Regions from separate parts of the Thermoanaerobacter brockii subsp. finnii Ako-1 genome, predicted to be linked through region 2. Evidence: a T-box and tRNA genes for the amino acid it is inferred to sense, from the RefSeq annotation. Region 2 holds a T-box; the other regions hold tRNA genes.
What was found. A T-box is a leader RNA that pairs with one kind of tRNA and senses whether it is charged. The one in region 2 lies ahead of THEBR_RS07785 (valine--tRNA ligase), so its partner is inferred to be a tRNA-Val.

Region 1: it encodes a tRNA-Val, which carries the amino acid that the T-box ahead of THEBR_RS07785 (valine--tRNA ligase) is inferred to sense. The anticodon was not compared.
Region 3: it encodes a tRNA-Val, which carries the amino acid that the T-box ahead of THEBR_RS07785 (valine--tRNA ligase) is inferred to sense. The anticodon was not compared.

Annotation. Positions count from the first base shown of each region.
Region 1 covers NC_014964.1:1,824,285-1,829,396, forward strand. Annotated here, with positions in the region: gene metK (methionine adenosyltransferase) at 1-999, opposite strand, end outside; SAM riboswitch class I at 1,057-1,161, opposite strand; gene THEBR_RS09110 (rubrerythrin family protein) at 1,274-1,777, opposite strand; tRNA gene THEBR_RS09115 (tRNA-Tyr) at 1,914-1,999, opposite strand; tRNA gene THEBR_RS09120 (tRNA-Val) at 2,021-2,096, opposite strand; tRNA gene THEBR_RS09125 (tRNA-Pro) at 2,101-2,176, opposite strand; gene THEBR_RS09130 (hypothetical protein) at 2,334-2,873, opposite strand; gene yyaC (spore protease YyaC) at 2,969-3,481, shown strand; gene THEBR_RS09140 (Gmad2 immunoglobulin-like domain-containing protein) at 3,486-4,940, opposite strand; gene THEBR_RS09145 (sensor histidine kinase) at 5,038-5,112, opposite strand, start outside.
Region 2 covers NC_014964.1:1,556,157-1,561,268, reverse strand. Annotated here, with positions in the region: gene THEBR_RS07810 (response regulator transcription factor) at 1-13, opposite strand, end outside; gene THEBR_RS07805 (YckD family protein) at 173-1,066, shown strand; gene THEBR_RS07800 (DUF2680 domain-containing protein) at 1,268-1,825, shown strand; gene THEBR_RS07795 (biotin transporter BioY) at 1,843-2,391, opposite strand; gene THEBR_RS07790 (bifunctional nuclease family protein) at 2,527-2,949, opposite strand; T-box leader at 3,087-3,288, shown strand; gene THEBR_RS07785 (valine--tRNA ligase) at 3,330-5,112, shown strand, end outside.
Region 3 covers NC_014964.1:798,834-803,945, forward strand. Annotated here, with positions in the region: gene THEBR_RS03855 (alpha/beta-type small acid-soluble spore protein) at 132-302, shown strand; gene THEBR_RS03860 (NAD-dependent protein deacylase) at 328-1,074, shown strand; gene THEBR_RS03865 (cold-shock protein) at 1,150-1,353, shown strand; gene hslO (Hsp33 family molecular chaperone HslO) at 1,414-2,298, shown strand; tRNA gene THEBR_RS03875 (tRNA-Val) at 2,424-2,499, shown strand; tRNA gene THEBR_RS03880 (tRNA-Asp) at 2,501-2,577, shown strand; tRNA gene THEBR_RS03885 (tRNA-Phe) at 2,583-2,658, shown strand; tRNA gene THEBR_RS03890 (tRNA-Gly) at 2,664-2,739, shown strand; tRNA gene THEBR_RS03895 (tRNA-Cys) at 2,744-2,818, shown strand; gene THEBR_RS03900 (thioredoxin family protein) at 2,930-3,265, shown strand; gene THEBR_RS03905 (GGDEF domain-containing response regulator) at 3,388-4,320, shown strand; gene THEBR_RS03910 (DUF6873 family GME fold protein) at 4,379-5,112, shown strand, end outside.

The DNA of each region.
Region 1 (5,112 bases), 270 kb from region 2:
ATCTGATATTTTACCTGTGCCAAAAGTATCAATACCTATTTCAAGAGGTGTAGCAACACCTATCGCATAAGCTAATTGCACTTCACACTTCTTAGCAAGTCCTGCTGCCACAATATTTTTTGCCACATATCTTGCAGCATAACTTGCGGATCTATCAACTTTTGTAGGGTCTTTACCAGAAAAAGCTCCGCCCCCGTGCCTTGCATATCCGCCATAGGTGTCTACAATAATTTTTCTTCCTGTAAGTCCGCTATCACCTTGAGGTCCACCAATTACAAACCTTCCTGTGGGATTTACAAAAATTTTAGTCTTATCATCTATCATATTTTCAGGAATTATAGGTTTTATTACATGTTCAATAATATCTCTTTCAATAGTATCGTGATCAATCTCAGGTGCATGTTGAGCTGATACTACAACAGAATCTACCCTCACAGGCTTATCATCTTCATACTCTACTGTTACTTGTGTTTTACCATCTGGTCTTAAATAGCTTAATGTCCCGTTCTTTCTAACTTCCGCCAGTCTTCTTGCAAGCTTGTGAGCTAGCATTATAGGCATAGGCATTAATTCTTCTGTTTCATCGCAAGCAAAACCAAACATTAAACCCTGGTCTCCAGCGCCAATAGCCTCAATTTCCGAATCTGAAAGTTCTCCTCTTTTAGCTTCTAATGCCTTGTCCACACCGAGGGCAATATCCGGTGATTGCTCATCAATAGAAGTGATAACCGCACAAGTATCAGCGTCAAAACCGAATTTTGCTCTAGTATAGCCAATTTCTTCTACTACTTTCCTTACAACTTTCGGAATATCTACATAGCACTGAGTAGTAATTTCTCCCATTACTAAAACCAAACCGGTAGTTACAGCAGTCTCACAAGCAACTCTGGCATAGGGATCTTTTTTCAAAATTTCATCTAATATTGCGTCAGAAATCTGATCACAAATTTTATCAGGATGCCCCTCTGTGACTGATTCAGATGTAAACAGTCTACGCATTTTTTCTATTCCTCCTTAAAAACAAAATAAAACCCCTTCCAAAAGAAGAGGCACATACCCTCATCTTTCAGAAGCATGCTTCTGAGAGAATTAGCACCTTGTCCTATAGGACAGGTTGCTGGGTTTCATCGGGCTCTTTCCCTCCACCTCTCTTGATAAGAGCATGTTATTAAATTTTCTGATGTCTACTATAGCACACTTTATCTACTATGTCAAATATTTTTGCATCAAAAAAAGAGCATGCCAAAACATGCTCTTTTTTGAAAAATTATATTTAAAATACTACAAATTTTTCTCCAGGAACTCCACATACAGGACATTTTTCTGGCAATACATCAACAGAGGTATATCCACAAACGGGACATATGTAAACTTTTGATATCTTTATGTCTTCTCCTTTTAATGCTGCTTCTTTTGCTTCAGTGTACAATTTTGCATGTATTTTTTCAGCCTCAATAGCATAATGTATGCTTTTTTTAGCTCCAGATTCCTCTTGAAGTTCTGCAACAGCATTATAAGCAGGATACATCTCTTCTACTTCAAAGGTTTCCCCTTCTATAGCTTTTTCAAGATTTTCTACTGTATTTCCAACTTCTCCAAGAGTTTTGTAATGATTTGTGGCATGTACCAATTCAGCATAGGAAATAGCCCTGAAAAGTCTTGCAATATTAGGTTTGCCTTCTTTTTCAGCTACATCAGCAAAAATTTGATATCTCATGTGAGCTTGACTCTCTCCAGCATAGGCTTCACTAAGATTATGTCTCGTCATTTCTCTCATAAAAGATTCCTCCCTAATTAAATTTTTATTAATAAATAATAATTTTCTCTTTCAAATAATATTATACTACACTTTTTTACCATGTCAAGACATTTGAAGGAGAAAAATAAAAAAGACCTTACGGTCTTTTTTTCAATGGTGGAGGGAGATGGATTCGAACCATCGAAGGCGACAGCCAACAGATTTACAGTCTGCCCCCTTTGGCCACTTGGGTATCCCTCCACAATATTTAATTTTTGAAAATGGTGGTCGCAATAGGACTCGAACCTATGACCCCCTGCTTGTAAGGCAGGTGCTCTCCCAGCTGAGCTATACGACCACAATGGTCGGGATGGAGGGACTTGAACCCCCGACCCCATGCTCCCAAAGCACGTGCGCTACCAACTGCGCCACATCCCGACATCAGTGACGAAATAAATTATAATAGAAAAAATGAAATTTCACAATAGGCATAAAAGCTTAAAAATGGCCGTTTTATTGATTTATCGCTTGCAATCTTTAAATTTTTTAAGAATACGTCATATTTTAAAGTGTCTGCACAAAATACCACATAAGGTCATTTCGCGGCAAAATATTTATTTGCTATTTCTACAAGATAATTTATCTCTTCGGAAGAAAGTTTATTTTTCAATATGTTTAATAATCTTTCATTATCTTCCTTTGTTAATCCTTTCTCTGCCATCTTCATAATCTTATCCATATCCTCTTTCCCTAACTTCTGTAAAATTTCCATTACCTTTGCCTTCTGAGAAGCTTCCATTTTATCTTGTATTTCCAATATTTCTTCTACAGTAATCACTTTTTCTTTTTTATCTTTTTCATTTTCTTGTGTTGTAGTTTTATCTACATTTTGCTCAAGAGCTTGGCTTGAATATTTTTCTTCTTCTCTTGAAATTTTTGTAGTCTTAGACTCATTATATTTTTCTACATTTTCTATTTCCCTATCCCACATCTGTTTCCCTGCGGGATATACTTCATCAAAAGTTTTAATTTCCTCCTTATTCTTATGTTCTTTAAAATATGTTTTTAACATAAACATAGTAGTAGCTGACAAAAATACCGCGATTAGAATTATGTAAACTGTATATTTTTTCATTTTTGAAAACCTCCCATTATTTTAACTGTACACATTTATTATTCCTTCCCTTAATTTTTTAATTCAGTTTATTATTAAAAAGGGAGGCTTCAATTATGGAAGAATTAAGGCTTAAATATGATGATGATAACGCCGTTTATTTCATAGCTAATTTTTTAAATTCCTATTTAAGCCCTAATTCAGTTTTTTTATGTATTGGTACAGATAAATTTATAAGCGACTCCTTAGGTCCTATCGTAGGAAATCTGTTAACAAAATCACTTCCACCAACTTACTTTGTTTACGGTACCTTAAAGAGGCCAATTCACGCTATAAACTTAGAAGAAAATATAAAATACATAAAAAAGAAGCATCCTAATAGTAAAATTATAGCTATAGATGCTTCTTTGGGAGACAAAGAAAGTATAGGAAAAATCTCAATAAAAAAAGCCCCACTGTACCCTGGAAAAGGGGTGGGGAAAATGCTTCCTCCTGTTGGAGATATTTCAATAGTAGGCATTGTCGATGTATATGACTCATTGCCATTAAATTCAATTAGATTAGGCTTTGTTTTTGATATTGCAGAAACAATAGCAGAAGGAATTTATTTAGCTTTGAAACATTCATAATTTTTTATTTTAATTTTAAAGGTATAGAAACTAAATTTTGTATAGAACCATCTTTAGGGCTTAAAGAGAAAACTTGAAGAATCCCATTTTGCGGCTCTTTTAAAGGCTTATAGGAAATTATAGCTTCGAAATCCCCCCAAGAAGGAGCAGCGTCAGTTGCTTGGACAAAACTCTCATTTAAAATATTGCCATTGCTACCAATTAGCCTTATATTTACCCCTCCTTCAAATACTCTTGCCTTTCCTATTACTTTGAAGGGGCTTGAAACCACATCATTTTTGGCTGGAGCCATTACTTTTATATTAAGCTCATAAGAAATGCTACTGTTATCTGAAACAATTATCGCTCTTGCTTCCTTGTCTTTCGTAAGTATTATACCTAATTCGTCTCCTACTTTTATTTCCGAAAAGCTGATATCCCTTTCAGCATATTTAATTCCCCCTTCAGGGTCATAACTAACCTTTGCCATGAAGTGGATAATAGCATTCGGTAGTACTTTTATATCTGGTCCCGCTTCATTTCTTAAATCCTGAGCATCCTGGTATTCCCTCTCAATAGTAATAATTCTATTTGCATAATCAATAGCCTTTACTTTTCCATAAATAAAGGATTCACCTTTTAAAGGATCTGTCTCAGGTATTGGAGTGAACTCAGCCGATACATTGCTAATAACCCATATATAATTATCTCCTTCTCCAAGAGGTTGAATTAATTTTATGCTATATACTTTATTGTCATGTACTGCTTCTATATCAGCTGTCCCATCACTTTTCTTTTTTAATGTCAGCTCATTTTGACTTCCTAAACCTATTACACCTCCCTCTTTTCTAAGAAGTTGAATAGGGTCAAAACGCCATGTTTCTTTCCCTAAATCTGCTCTTTCTTGTAATTTCTTTATCCTCTCTGGGTTATTGTATACATCGCCTACTAATATCATTCTTTTTAAAGGATCTAAACCTATTTTGTATTTTCCTATTGCATCTACCTTGTTCCCTTCTATTAAAATTTGAACATTGTTTACACTAGGAATATCTGTTAATACATTTACAAGAGCAGCAACCTTTAGTTTGTCTATCTGCTCATTGTCACTCTCTTGAAGAAATTCTTTAGACAAGTTTACAAAAACTGTCCCTTCTTGCATATCTATAGAAAGCAGTTTTGTTCCAATTGGAAACACCGGTTTTGCATATTCATCCGTAGGTCCTTTAATCATTTCAAGTATTACTTGCTTCAAAACATCTGCATCTTTGGGAATAAATCTTCTTTCTAAAATTAAGCCATTCATTTTATCATTTAAAAAATAAAGTGAAATTTCTTTAGACATATCTTGAGACATACCTTGACTTAAAGGCCTAGGATTTATAGGCGGATTATCATCCTTGTTGCTAAAATCTTGAGCGCACCCCGACACCATCAAAACAAATAGCAAACTCACAATTAATAATAGAATCTTTTTCACCCTTCCCCCTCCTTTCATTATTTTTTCTTTAATTTAATAATACTACTTTTTCAATATCCAAATAATTAAATAAGCATAAAAAAATTATTAAAAAAAATTAATCCTTTTTCTTTTTAGGCAAAGTAATTCTAAATACAGTTCCTTCTCCCACTTTACTTTCCACTGTGACTTT
Region 2 (5,112 bases):
AAACTTTTTGCATAAAAAACACCTCCCATCTTTAGTTTAATTATTTTTTAATCAGTTTACAATATTTAAAATTAAACTTCACACTTTCCTCACAAATTATATAAAATTACTTCAAACTATTTGGGTATCATAAAGAATGAAAAAGGAAAAATTTAAAAGGAGGTATCCATATATGAAGAGAAACAAATGGTTAATAGTTTTAGCAGTTGTATTGGCTTTAGCAATTCCTTTGACAGTTTTTGCAGCAAATACTGATTCACCACTGACAAACAGCATAAAAGGCTTTTTTGGAATTGACACATCAAAGCTTACACCAGAGCAAGAGCAAATAATTACAGATTACAACAAAAGAATAGCCGACCTTGAAAAAGAGTTTATAAACAAACTCTTATCAGAAGGGCTTATAACTCAACAACAAGCAGATAATATAATTAAAAACATTGATAGCAAAGTTTCTAAAGCAAATCAAGACAATGTTCCCTTCTTCATTGGTGGCGGAAGAGGATTTGACAAAGGATATTTTGGAATAGGCCCAATTGATACTTCAAAGCTTACAGAACAACAAAAAGCAGCTTTGACAGAAATATACAAACAAATGGCGTCACTTCAGAAGGATATAGTAAACAAATTGGTTTCTGAAGGATTATTGACTCAAGACCAAGCAAACAAAATCACAAGTGCGATAGATAATACAATAGCTAATGCTGATAAAAAAGGCTATGCTATGTTCGGTGGCAACGATGGATTGGGGTTTATTTTGAGAGGTGTTGATCCATCTAAATTGACAGACCAGCAAAAGAATGAGTTAATCAATTATTACAAACAAATGGCACAATTGCAAAAACAATTAGTTGATAAATTTGTAAGCTTTGGAGTTATTACTCAGGACCAAGGAAATACGATTAAAAATAGAATTGATACAATGGTAAAAAATATGCAACAAAACGGATTGCCTCAAGGATTTTTCAAACATTTTGAAGGAAAAAGAGGAAATTTTAAAGGTAAATGGCAAAATGGAAATGGACAAACCAATACTGCTCCTCAAGGGTATAGTAACTCTCTCTAATTGAATTTTTTGAATAAAAAGAGATGGTTAAATGCCATCTCTTTTCTATTTTCAAAACTTTGCATAGTAGGAACCCTCATATTACTCTAAAAAAATGTTCACACATCCTTCACAAATCCAATATAGTTATCTCAAACTAAAGGGTTATTATATAAGTGTAACAAATAAAAAACAAAAATCAAAAAAGGAGTGTGGTTTTAAATGAATTTCAAAAAGGTAGTAGCAGTAGTACTTACAGGAGGTATGCTTTTAAGTGGAATAGCTGCTTATGCAGCCACAACTGGCAATACAGCTAGTTCTTCAACTCCACCTCAATATTCTACGACAGCACCAAGATACGGAATGAGTAGAAATGCAGATTTTCTTGCAAAACTGACAGGTAAGACAGCAGATGAAATTTTAAGTGAACTTCAATCAGGGAAAACAATAGTTCAGATTGCAGAAGAAAATGGCATAACACTTGACAATCTGAAAAAAGCTTTAATTGAGCAAAAAGAAGGGTTTATAGACCAATTAGTTAAAGATGGTAAAATAACTCAGGATAGGGCTGACACAATCAAAAAAACCATTGAAGACAAGATAAATTCATGGGATGGAACATGTCAATATGGTAAAGGTTCAGGTGTAGGTTTAGGTCTTGGACTTGGAAAAAATAGCAATGGCAATACAGGTGTAGGCTTGGGAGCAGGTTTTGGTGCTAAAGGAGCGCATAAAGGAGCAGGCTATAGAGGAAACTTTGGACCAACTGTTCAGCAGTAATGAAAAAAGGCAAGGGTTCAACCTTGCCTTTTTTCATTAGATTTTATAACAGGTTTTAATTTTAAAGTGAGATAGGAAGCGATAAATGCTTTGATTAAGTCGCCAGGTATAAAAGGAAGTGCCCCGGCTAAAATGGCTTTTTTAAATGGTATTCCTGTAACAAAAGAGAGCTGAGTTACTCCTAAAATATAAACAAAAATTATTGCAAATAAGAGATAGCTTATAAAAATATTAATAAAATTTGCTTTTTTATTTTTTAAAGTCAAAGAGATTAAAAAGGCTGCAAAGGGCCAACTTAAAATATATCCTCCTGTAGGACCTATTAAAATATTTAGTCCTCCGGTAAGTCCTGCAAACACAGGTATTCCAATTGCACCTAAAAGGTCAAAAATAAAAAGGCTCAAAAATGCTGATGTAGGATTTAAAAGTCCTCCGGCTAACATAACTGCAAAAGTCTGCCCTGTGATAGGTACTGGAGAAAAAGGCAAAGGTATTTTTACAAAACCCATTATAAAAGTAATAGCAGCAAAAAGAGAAGCTAAAATCATGTCTTTAGTTTTTATCATATTTTTCCTCCTCATTGTATTATTACAACAATTATTATATTTTTTTTAAAAAGAATTGTCAACTATTTTTACATAATGGTTAACAATTCTTTAAAAAAGTAGCCCTCTTAAATTTTTAAGAGGGCCAGTAGAATTTTAATTATCTCCATCTTCAAATTTTAAATCTGCCATATCATAAGTGAATTCCGCTAAACGAACATTTAAGAAAATTGGTATATCAGTTCGTATTGCTAAAGCTATAGCATCACTGGGCCTTGAGTCTAATTTTATAACTCTATCCCCTTGTTTTATATAAAGCTCTGCATAATAAGTGTCATCTTTTAAATCAGTAATTACAACTTTTTCAGGTTTTCCTCCAAGTTGTTCAATAACAGATTTTAAAAGGTCGGGGGTTAAAGGGCGAGGCGGTGTAATTCCTTGAAGAGGGATAGCTATGTTTTGGGCTTCCAATGGACCTATGACGATGGGCAAAACTTTCTTTTCCTCTTCATCTGTCAATAGGACGGAGAAATTTCCTTCTACGTCCATTGTAATTGCCTTAACATGAAATTTTAACATTTTTTACACCTCGATTTAAAACATCTTCTTATTATCATTATATCATACTTATGCAAATTTAATCTGATTGTTTGTTTTAAAACAACTTAACTGTTGACAATTGGTGAGATTTTATATATATTATATATCAAATGGAATATAAGGCTATGAAAGAGAGGAGTAAGTGTATACTGGCTAAAGAGAGGGATATCCCATGGGCTGAAAGGATTCCCGCCAAAGGTACACTGAAGGTAGCTCTGGAGCCTGTAAACCGAAGTTCAGTAGGTTTAAACGGGTCTGCCCGTTATAGCTTGAGTGATAAATAAAGGTGGTACCGCGAAATGCCCTTTCGCCCTTTGTGGGTGAAAGGGTTTTAAAATTTTACGGAGGGAGTGTAAGGCATGAAAGAGATAGCTAAGACGTACAATCCAAAGGAATTTGAAGATAGAATTTATGCTTTTTGGATGGAAAAAGGATATTTTACTCCTAAAATAGACCCTGAAAAACAGCCATTTACCATTGTTATACCGCCTCCAAACATAACAGGGCAATTACATATGGGACATGCACTTGACAATACTTTGCAGGACATATTGATAAGATGGAAAAGAATGCAGGGTTATGCAGCTTTGTGGATACCTGGCTCAGACCATGCCAGCATTGCGACGGAGATAAAAGTTTTAGACACGATAAGAGAAGAAACGGGGCTCACAAAGAAAGAAATAGGAAGAGAAGAGTTTTTGAAAAGGGCATGGGCATGGAAGGACAAATACGAAAACCGTATTTTAAGCCAATTAAAAAAGTTGGGTTCTTCTTGTGATTGGACAAGGACACGCTTTACTATGGATGAAGTATGTTCAAGGGCGGTAAGAGAAGTTTTTGTCTCCCTCTATGAAAAAGGGCTCATATATAGAGGAGACAGGATAATAAATTGGTGTCCAGACTGCAACACTGCTTTATCTGATGCGGAAGTGGAACATAAAGAGCAAAAAGGGCATTTGTGGTACATCAAATACCCCATAAAAGGTGAAGATGGATATGTAGTTATAGCTACGACGAGGCCTGAGACGATGCTGGGGGATGTAGCAGTTGCTGTAAATCCTGATGATGAAAGGTATAAGGATGTGGTAGGTAAGACTTTGATACTGCCACTTGTAGGAAGAGAGATACCTGTAATTGCTGACAGTTACGTTGACCCTTCATTTGGAACAGGTGCTGTAAAAGTTACACCTGCCCATGACCCAAATGATTTTGAGATGGGATTAAGACATAATCTTCCATTTATCAATATAATGAATGAGAATGCGATAATCAATGAAAATGGAGGAAAATATAAAGGTCTTGATAGATATGAGGCGAGAGAAAGAATAGTCGAAGACCTCAAAAATCTCGGACTACTTCTAAAAGTTGAAGACCACGTTCACAATGTGGGGCATTGTTACAGATGCGATACAGTAGTTGAGCCTCTACTTTCCAAACAGTGGTTTGTAAAGATGGAACCTTTAGCTAAACCTGCTTTAGAGGTTGTAAAAGAAGGAAAAATAAAATTTGTGCCAGAACGGTTTGAGAAAATATACACTAATTGGTTAGAAAACATAAAGGATTGGTGTATTTCCAGGCAATTATGGTGGGGACACAGAATTCCTGCCTGGTACTGCGATGACTGTGGTCATATAACTGTATCGCGTAAAGACCCGCAAAAATGTGAAGCTTGTGGAAGCCCCCACATACATCAAGACGAAGATGTATTAGACACTTGGTTTAGTTCTGCACTTTGGCCTTTCTCTACTATGGGTTGGCCGGAAGGAACAGAAGACCTCCAATACTTCTATCCTACTGATGTTCTTGTTACAGGATATGACATAATTTTCTTCTGGGTTGCAAGAATGATTTTTATGAGTTTGGAATTCATGAAAGAAGTGCCATTTAAGCATGTTTTGATACATGGTTTAGTCAGAGATGCTCAAGGTAGAAAAATGAGCAAATCTCTTGGCAATGGGATAGACCCATTAGAGGTTATTGAAGAATATGGGGCAGACACTTTAAGGTTTACATTAGTCATAGGAAATGCCCCAGGAAACGATATGAGGTTTAGTCAAGATAAAGTTGAACTCAGCAGAAACTTTGCAAATAAATTGTGGAACGCTTCAAGGTATGTGTTGCTGAATTTAACTGATAATGATA
Region 3 (5,112 bases), 760 kb from region 2:
AAATCTGGCTATGTGAATAATTTTTATTTGACTGGTAAACCAGCTGTGAATATGATTGGAATTTTATAATGATAATATAACTATTGAAACAAATAGGGAAGGAATAATTGAAAATTGGGAGGAGGATTAAAATGGACAATGAAATTTTGAAACTTGAAGCGGCTGAAGAATTAGGACTTCTTGAAAAGGTAAAAAAAGTTGGATGGTCGAAGTTGTCTGCCCAAGAAACAGGGAAGATAGGTTCAATAGTTAAGAAAAAGATGAAATTGCAACAAGAGGTAGGAAAAAAGGAAAAGTTGTGATATACTCTATTTGAGGTGAATTGCCATGGGGGATAAAAATTTGTTTGAAAAAGCTGCTCGCCTCATTAAGCAGTCAAGAAAAACTATTGTATTGACAGGAGCAGGTATATCAACGGAAAGTGGTATACCTGATTTTAGAAGTCCCGGAAGGGGTTTGTGGGAGAACTTAGATCCAATGGAGGTTTTGTCAACGGGAGTATTGTACAATTTCCCGGAGGAATTTTATAAAGTTGGCTTCAAGATTTTGTCTTCAATGAGAAATGCTGAGCCTAATGAAGCTCATTACATATTAAGCGAAATGGAGAAAGAAGGTATAATTTTTGGAGTAATTACACAAAATATAGACAATCTTCATCAAAAAGCTGGTTCTAAAAATGTATTTGAAGTCCACGGCAATACGAGAGAAGGAAGTTGTTTACGTTGTGGTAAAAAAGTTTCTTTTGAAGTTTTAGAGGAAAAAGTAAGTAAAAAACAAATTCCTCCTCGCTGTGATGATTGTAATGGCGTATTGCGCCCAGATGTGGTGCTTTTTGGAGACCCTATGCCTTATGCATTTGATTTGGCAGTAAAAGAAGTAAAGTCCAGCGATTTATTAATAGTCATAGGTTCTTCCTTGGCAGTTTCGCCAGTGAACTTTTTGCCAGATACAGTAAGACATTTGATAATTATAAATGCGACAGAGACTCCCTATGATTATAAAGCTGATGTAGTTATAAGAGAAAAAGCAAGTTATGCTCTTAGAAATATATGGGATATAATAAAATTTCAATAAAAAAATTTGACAATTTGATATATAAGTGCTATGATAGAGAAGTAAATTATTTATCAAGTTTGGAGGAAGATATAAATGGTAAGAGGTAAAGTAAAATGGTTTAATGCCGAGAAAGGCTATGGCTTTATTGAAAGGGAGGATGGCACAGACGTATTTGTCCATTACTCAGCAATTGAAGGCGATGGCTTTAAGACATTAGAGGAAGGACAAAAAGTTGAATTCGAGGTAGTTGAAGCTACAAAAGGACCACAAGCTTCTAAGGTAAGAAAGGTAAACTGACGCGAAATCAAACCCTAACATTAAATATGTTAGGGTTTTTTGATATAGGAGGTATTTACGATGAGGGATTATATTGTGCGAGCTACAGCTTATAATAATAAAATATTAGCTATTGCAGCTTTTTCAACACAAACTGCCCAGAAGGCTAAAGAAATTCACAATCTCACACCTACCACTTGTGCAGCTTTAGGAAGAGCTTTGACAGCTGTCGCGATGATGAGAGTTATGATGAAGGGAGAAAAAGATAAGGTTACCTTAGTTATAAAAGGTGATGGACCGATTGGGAATATCGTTGTAGTGTCAAATTACCCGGGAATTGTCAAAGGGTATGTAGGGAATCCTACAGTGGATTTACCACTGTCTGAAAAAGGGAAATTAGATGTAGGCAAAGCTGTTGGTAAAAATGGATATGTGACTGTCATAAAGGATATAGGTTTAAAAGAACCCTACGTTGGAACTGTAGAGCTTCAAACTGGGGAAATCGGAGAAGATATAGCCTATTATTTTTATACCTCTGAACAGGTACCTTCTGCTGTTGGGGTAGGAGTGTTAGTTGGAAAAGAAGGAAATGTTTTAGCTTCTGGAGGCTTTATTATACAATTATTGCCTAATATTGAAGAAGAAGTTGTAGCAAAGGTAGAGGAAGCACTCAAGAATATTTCTTCAGTGACAGAATTGTTAAGGAAAGGATATCTGCCAGAAGATATATTGAACCATATATTAGGGGAGATGGGACTTAATATTTTAGAAAGAGTAGATTTAAAATATGAATGTGATTGTTCACAAGAAAGATTTGAAACTGCTATAATTGCTCTTGGAAAAGAGGAGATAAAAAAACTTATTGCAGAAGGACAATCAGTTGAAGCTGTATGCCATTTTTGTGGTAAAAAGTATCTGATAGAGGAAAGTAGGCTTAAAGAATTGCTGAGAATTGCAGAGGAATAAAGCAAATTTAAGAGAATAATTGATATTTTTTATTCTTAATTAGACGTAAAGGCGAAAAAATCCTCAAAATAGTGTTGACTAATAGCAGTTTTTTATGTATACTATTACTTGCACGGCAGTAAAATGGTCGTATAGCTCAGCTGGGAGAGCACCTGCCTTACAAGCAGGGGGTCATAGGTTCAAGTCCTATTGCGACCACCACGGCCCAATAGCTCAGTTGGTTAGAGCGCCAGCCTGTCACGCTGGAGGTCGAGGGTTCAAGTCCCTTTTGGGTCGCCAGTTATGCCTCGATAGCTCAGTAGGTAGAGCAAGGGACTGAAAATCCCTGTGTCAGTGGTTCGATTCCACTTCGAGGCACCATTTGTGCGGACATAGCTCAGTTGGTAGAGCATCACCTTGCCAAGGTGAGGGTCGCGAGTTCGAGTCTCGTTGTCCGCTCCAGTATGGCGACATAGCCAAGTGGTAAGGCAGAGGTCTGCAAAACCTTTATTCCCCGGTTCGAATCCGGGTGTCGCCTCCATAAAAATATGAAACTTTAGTGAATAAGGTTATGAAAAAGCCCTGGAAGGGGCTTATATTTTTTAATTTTTAAAATCTAATTGTTTATAGTCTTTTGGGTAGGAGGGAAATTATGGAGAAAATTATCGACATAGAAAATATAGAACAAATTATAAAGGAAAATGATATGGTATTTCTTTATTTTTCTACACAAGATTGCGGAATATGTACTTCATTGCTTCCTAAACTTGAAGGAATGCTAGTAAACTATCCAAAAATAAAAAGTTTTCACATTCCTATTGACGAGATTCCGCTGGCTTCTGGTAAGTTTTCTGTTTTTACTGTTCCTACTGTAATAGTTTATGTGGATGGAAAAGAGGCAATAAGAGAGGCTCGTTTTATAAGTATGGACACATTGGAAGAAAAAATTTCAAAATATTACTCTCTTTTCTTTGAAGAAACTGCATAAAATTTTATGTAAAATTTTTTCATTTTTAATTTAAATTTAATTTGCTAAAGTAGTAGTTTTTTTGCCAAAATTTTTATATAATATTATGGGGTTGTTAAATGTTTTTTTGTGGAGGAAGCATTGTGAAGGGGAGAAACATTCTTATTGTCGATGATAACAAACTTACAAGGAAAATTTTGAAAGATATTTTAGAAAATGCTGGGTATGGGGTGCTAGAGGCTAAAGATGGAGAAGAGGCTTTACAAATATACAGGAATAAACTACCTGATATGGTAATATTAGATATAGTTATGCCAGGCATGAATGGCTTTGACCTTTTAAGAATTTTGAGGAAAGAAGAAGAAAATTTGATGCTTCCTATAATACTTTTGACTTCACAGGACAATTTTGAAGAAAAAATTAAAGGGTTGGAATTGGGTGCAGATGATTATTTAGTGAAACCTTTTAATGACAAAGAACTTCTGTTTAAAGTCAATAATTTGTTTCAGCGGATAGAACACAACAGAATGGCCAACCCTCTTACTGGTCTTAGAGGAAATATTGACATTAAAGAAGAAATAAAAAGGCGAATTAAAGAAAACAAGCCTTATGCCATTTTGTATATTGATTTGGACAATTTTAAGTCTTATAATGATTACTATGGTTTTCTAAGAGGAGATAATGTAATAAAACTTACAGCCAAAATTTTATCAGATGCTGTAAATCTGATTGGAAATGAAAGAGATTTTTTGGGACACATAGGTGGAGATGATTTTGTGATAATTACTACTCCTGATAAAGCTGAAGAGATGTGTAAGTATATAATTTCTCGCTTTGATGAGGAAATAAAGTATTTATATGACGATGAAGATAGAAAACGGGGTTACATAGAGACAATTGGTAGGACTGGCGAAAAGATGATGTTTCCACTGGTGTCAATTTCTATTGCTATTGTCACAAATGAATTTAGAGATTTTAAAAATGATTTGGAAATAAGTGCAGTAGCTGCTGAATTGAAAAAGAAATTAAAGACAATGGATGGAAGTTGTTATTTAAAAGATAGAAGAAAAGGTTAAAGAAAAGGTTAAGGGCATACAACAGTATGCCCTATCTTTGTATAAAAGAGGTGAAAAAATGTCTAATCCCTTTGTTCCCCATGGCAATTTTAAATGGGTTGTAATTGATGGAAGAGAGAGGGAAATTGGAGATAGTTTGTCTAAGTTAGGGATAAAAGTCTTATATACTGAAAAATGTGCAGATTTATACGATGCTATTTCTTTTCATCCCGATATACTTTTGCATCCCTTAGGAGACAGAGAAATCATTGTAGCTCCCAATGTGACACCAGAGTTTATACGCAAATTGAAATTAATAGGTTTAAAAGTAAAAATAGGACAAACTTTTTTGAAACGTAACTATCCTTATGATATCGCATATAATGTAGCAAGATTGGGAAACACAGCTTTTCACAATTTCAAGTACACAGATCCTGTTTTGAGAGAGTCCTTAGAAAAAAAAGGTGTCAAGTTTTTAAATGTAAAGCAAGGTTATACAAAATGTAATATGGCAATCATAGATGATAATAGCTTTATAACTTCAGACAAAGGAATATTTGAGGTAGCAGTTAGCAATGGTTTTGAAGCGCTTTTGATAGAACCCGGAGGTGTTTTTTTAAAGGGTTTTGAATACGGGTTTATTGGCGGTGCAATGGGGCTTATAGGAGAGAAAAAATTAGCAGTAACTGGTGTATTTAATTCACATAAAAATTATGAAAAAATTATTGAATTTTTAAATAAAAAAGGAATTGAAATTGTTTATCTTACTTTTAAACAAATAAAAGACATTGGTTCCATCATTCCACTGATTTA